2 regions of the Corynebacterium sp. MSK044 genome follow, and region 2 is predicted to be linked to the other one. Evidence: riboswitches for the same ligand, from Rfam matches in the RefSeq annotation. Region 2 holds a riboswitch; the other holds the start of a gene.
The links. Region 2 has a riboswitch for cyclic di-AMP ahead of QP994_RS00605 (C40 family peptidase). Riboswitches for the same ligand answer to the same signal wherever they lie in the genome.
Positions count from the first base shown of each region.

Region 1: linked by a shared signal. The riboswitch ahead of QP994_RS09510 (resuscitation-promoting factor Rpf1 domain-containing protein) and the one ahead of QP994_RS00605 (C40 family peptidase) in region 2 are both predicted to bind cyclic di-AMP.

Region 1 is NZ_JASPJJ010000018.1:16,069-18,541, reverse strand. It holds gene QP994_RS09515 (HNH endonuclease signature motif containing protein) at 1-423, opposite strand, end outside; gene QP994_RS09510 (resuscitation-promoting factor Rpf1 domain-containing protein) at 683-1,288, opposite strand; cyclic di-AMP (ydaO/yuaA leader) riboswitch at 1,302-1,508, opposite strand; gene QP994_RS09505 (cold-shock protein) at 1,839-2,222, shown strand; gene QP994_RS09500 (DUF2771 domain-containing protein) at 2,219-2,473, opposite strand, start outside.
Region 2 is NZ_JASPJJ010000001.1:126,271-128,743, reverse strand. It holds gene qcrB (cytochrome bc1 complex cytochrome b subunit) at 1-301, shown strand, start outside; cyclic di-AMP (ydaO/yuaA leader) riboswitch at 661-838, shown strand; gene QP994_RS00605 (C40 family peptidase) at 847-1,476, shown strand; gene QP994_RS00600 (C40 family peptidase) at 1,656-2,473, shown strand, end outside.

The sequences.
Region 1 (2,473 bases), on a different contig from region 2:
CATGATGGTCACAGGACGCCTCTCCTTATCCGAGCGGCCATACCGGACTGTTGGTTCCCGTGCGGGCTTGTCCACCTCCGGCACGATGTCTTTCGCCCGGCGCTTGAGCGTGTCGTAATCCCCCGGAACGGACAGCAGGGCAAGGCGCAGCCGCCATTTCTCGGTGGGGTCGGTGAAAGGTGCTACTCGGGATTCGATGTAGACGAGTTGATCCAACGCCTTCTTCGTCGACCGCGCGATTTTGATCGCGTTGGCTTGCTTACGGGTGAACTTCGTTTTCCCGTAGTACGCCGTGTGGACTTTCACAAATTCGCGAACACGGGCAGGGCTGCAGCCAGCATCGAGGAGTACCTGGGCATCAAAGTCTGCCAGGGCCTCGATCGGGTTGGTTAACCCCGCCACCAGTGATCCGAATACGTTCATGCCACGCACGCTAAACCGAAAACCAAAAACGCGCGAAAGAGCCCCAAAAACCTGTGGATAACCCAAAATTCTATCCACAGGGTGCGCACGCTAGAGCGCACGCAGCAAGCGGAGGACCAGCAGAAACAGGCCGGTTCCCGCGAAACTCAAAAAAGTTTTGGATGCTTGCGGCGGAACTAAACCGCGCTAACGACAAAGGCGCTCACTCCCTTGATGAGAAGGGAAGGAGCGCCTTTGTCTTGGTTGCTCTTGAGCCTGATTAGAGGCGAGCTGCGATAGCGTCGATCAGCTGCTTGTTAGCAAGGTAGAACGCGTTGTAGTCGTGACGGTTTGCCTTGTAGGTTGCGGTCACGTGGGCCGGAACCGGCAGGCCACGGGCAGCCAGGGAGCGGGTAATGTTGTTGTACACAGCGTCAACCTGCAGCTCGCCGGACTTTGCGGCCGGTGCAGCGGCCGGAGCCGGTGCTGCTGCGGGGGCCGGAGCCGGGCTCACGTTGCGCGGGGTCGGAGCGGAACGCAGACCCAGGCGAGCGGAGCATGCCGGCCATGCGCCCCAGCCCTGGCTGGCCAGGGTGCGCTCAGCGACAGCGATCTGCTGCTCGCGGGTTGCCTGGTGGGCGTACGGAGCGAACTCGCCGCCACCGTATGCGCGCCAGGTGCCAGCGGAGAACTGCAGGCCGCCGTAGTAGCCGTTGCCGGTGTTGATGTTCCAGTTGCCGCCAGCCTCGCACTGTGCGAGACGGTCCCAGTCAGAGTCCGGTGCGGCGTTAGCAATCGGGTTGATCAGGGCAGTAGCGGCAATTGCTGCGGAAGCACCTGCTGCTGCCTTGGAAAACGTGCGGGTCTGCTTGCTGTGGCGTCCCATGTAGGTATTCAAGTTCCTCTCTTGTTATACGTCTGCGAGGTGAGCTGTCGGGTTCAGGCTGAGGTCTTGCTTAGTGCCTGGCCGCGTGTGCGGCTTCACCCCCAGCGGGTGTCACTGGCCGGTTCTGGCCGGTGAGGGGCCCGCGGTGCACGGCGACCGTTGTGGTGTCGTGCGGGTGGGTCCCCCGCTTATGTCCTATGAAGTTTGTCGCGGCGATTGCTGGACACAATTCAACGTGGCAATCGTGCGATTAGGGTTGGCCCCTTGAGGGCATGCGGGCAACTCTAGCGGTTTATAACGATTAGGTCACGCTGGTTTACCAAAATGTTGCCAATGTGACTGGCGTGGTCGAGTGTCCGGGCGCTCTAGCTGCATGAACTGGGAAAATAACATCAACGTGATCTATCTCACATAGGGGTGGGCGTGTCGCGAGGATGAGGCGGATTCGCAAGGGATTGGCTGGGGCTGTAGCTTTATGGGACTTAACTTTGCCGCGGGTATAATCGCGGTTTTCATGCAATAACATGCAATAACAAAGGGTGTGACAACGATGCCAGTAGGAAAAGTGAAGTGGTTCGACGCTGACAAAGGCTTCGGATTCGCCTCTAACCCGGGTGATGAGGACGTCTACATTGGCAAAAACGTGCTGCCCGAGGGCGTAGAGGAACTCTTCCCGGGTCAGCGCATTGAGTTTGATTTCGCTGCTGGCCGTCGCGGCCCGCAGGCGCTGCGCGTCAAGGTGTTGGATGAGCCGCGTCGTCGTCCGGTGAATCGTCGTAAGCCGGCAGAGCTCAGCAGCATGCTTGCCGACGTCATGTCGATGCTCGAGACCCAAGTCCAGCCGGCACTTGATGCTGGCCGCTACCCGGAGCGGAAGGAAGGACGCCAGATCGCGGAGATCCTCCGCGCGGTGGCGAAGGAACTGGACGCTTAGGCGTCTTCGGTGCTGAAGGACCAGGTGACCATCACCGGGGTCTCTTCGCCATTGGCATCCTGGCCAAGCATGAGGCAGGAGACCTCCATGACTACGAGGGTGGCGTTTTCGTCACCCTCGCTTTTTACGGGCACATCAACTTCGTTGGCTTCACCAGGGGTGAAGGTGCGCTCGCTGTTGGCGGCGGGGTCGTCGTAAATGCTCAGCAGCGACCACTGCAGCGAAGCCACGTCCTTGGGCACGCTGATGCG
Region 2 (2,473 bases):
TGCAACCGGTGTGATCCAGACCCTTCCGAACGGTGCGTTCGTGGCAGTTCACCAGCCCGTCGGTCCGGTGGATGAGCACGGCAACCAAATTCCGCTTGAGTACGGTGGCGCACGAGTACCGAAGCAGCTCAACGAGCTTGGCTACGCAGACTCCGAGACCTCCGGTATCTTCAAGGCTGACGATCCGGAAATCACAGCACGCCGTAACGAGATTGCCCGCAACAACCACCATGAAGAGGTGGAGACCCTGCGCGCACTTGAGGCGGAGAAATCCGCAACTGACCGCGACGCCGGTAAGTAAAAAACGGTTTAGCAAAGGCCCCTTTCCCCGAGTGGGAGAGGGGCCTTACGCGTATAACAAAACGATAAACACGATAATGTGACTAGAATCACAGTAAGTTTTTCTTCAGGTTGACAATTTCTAAACTTCGCATTGAGAGTTTTGGGAGAAGGGAAGATAACTGCAGGTAGGAATAGGTAGGTTGTTGATTCGTGTTGGCACTGCATTAAAGGGGGGGCAACGGGCGTTCGCGGTGTTTTCGGTAGATATTTTAAATAACAAGAAAATAACGGGCGCGCCGTTAGACAATCATCGTGTCCATTTCGTAACCTATTCGAGACCTTGCAGCCACCAGGCGGCAAGCGAAACCTAGACATCGTAAATACATACAGCCGAGTTCCTTTTGTTTCACCACATGACATGAGGAAGCCGGGGAACCGAAAATTTCCCTGGGGTGAACGGGAAACAAGGAGCGCCACCGCGGCGCCGGAGTTTCTTGTAGGTGATCTCTAGTACCGAACCCGACAGCTAACCCGGTAGGCGACTGGAAGATATGGAGTTACATAGTGGCTAAGCATCGCCGCCAGACCACGTCCGCGTCCAAACGCGGTCTTACTGCTGCATCCGCCGTTATCGCTGGCGCTACCCTCGTTAGCCCGGCCACTGCTGGCGCTGCTGAGGTGCGTGTCCCGAACACTAACCTTTCTGCATACGTCCCGGGCATTGACACCGTGCCGGGTATTGAGAACGTGCCGGGTATTGATCAGTGGGTTCCGTCCCTCGCTGGCAAGGCTGCTCCGGGCGCGAACTTCAACGCTGCTGTGAAGGGTGCTGTTCCGGCCCCAGTTCAGCCGCAGGGCCAGCGCATCGTTGAGATTGCCAAGTCGAAGATTGGTTCCCCGTACGTCTACGGCGCTGCCGGCCCGCAGGCTTTTGACTGCTCCGGCTTCACCTCTTGGGTTTACGCCCAGGCGGGTAAGTCTATTCCGCGCACCTCCGGCGCTCAGGCTTCCGCTGGCCAGCGCGTGGACATCAACGCTCTGCAGCCAGGCGACATCGTGGTGTACTACGGTGGTGCTTCCCACGTTGGCATCTACGCTGGCAATGGCCAGATCATCGATGCATTGAACTCTGGTACCCCCGTGGGTTACCGTCCGCTGAACTACATGCCGATCCACTCGGCAGTGCGCTTCTAAGCGGTAGAGATTTCGAACCCGGCTTCGGCCGGGTTTTCTCAATTTTCACACCTGTAACAACCAGTGGATTTGTACTTATTCGCTGCTTGACCGCAGAGTTCTAGCGCTGTACCTTTGTTTAAGGTTCTTGAGCTACAGGCTTGTTATTTTTGTCCGAAAAGAGGTCGCTTTAAGTGGACATGCGTCGCGCTTCCTTCCGTTTCCGTCCGATGGTTGTGGCGGGTCTCATTGCTGGATTTTCAGCGGTGAACCTGGCGGTGCCAGCGCAGGCTGATGAGATTGAAACGATCATCAAGGAGCTCAGCGACATCTCTGAGGAAGCGACTGCGAAGTCGGAAGAAGTAAAGAAGATCGAGGACGAGATCACCAAGGGTGAGGGCGAGGTCTCTGCGCTTCGTGAGTCTGCAGAGGATGCACGTCGTGATGCTGAGGAGGCCAAGGCGGCGCGCTCTGGTGCTCAGGGTGAGGTCGATGGTACGGCTCGGACCCAGTACCGGAACCTGTCTAATGATGCGCATTTGAACGCACTGCAGTCTGCTAACCCGCAAGAGGCGATTGACCGTTCTTCCTATCTTGGTTCCTTGTCGCGTTCCGCGCAGCGCACGTTGGAGGAATCCCAGCGTTTGAATGAGGTCGCTGCTTCGCGTGCGACGGACGCAGACATCGCGGTCGCTGTAGCTAACTTCCGTCAGAGTGAGCTGGAAAGCAAGCGCGACAAGCTTCAGCGTGAACGCGAGGAGCTGGATGACAAGGTTAAGGAGATAGAGGCCAAGGTTGATGGCTTCACGCCGGAGCAGCGTGCGCGCTGGGAGGCGAAGAACGGCCCGGTTGCTCTCAATGTGCCAGCCTCGGCGCATGCTTCTGGTGTTGTGTCGGCTGCTTTGGCTAAGTTGGGTTCGCCGTATGGCTGGGGTGCAGCTGGTCCGAGCCAGTTCGATTGCTCTGGTTTGATGGTCTGGTCCTATGCTCAGAACGGCAAGTCGATCCCCCGTACGTC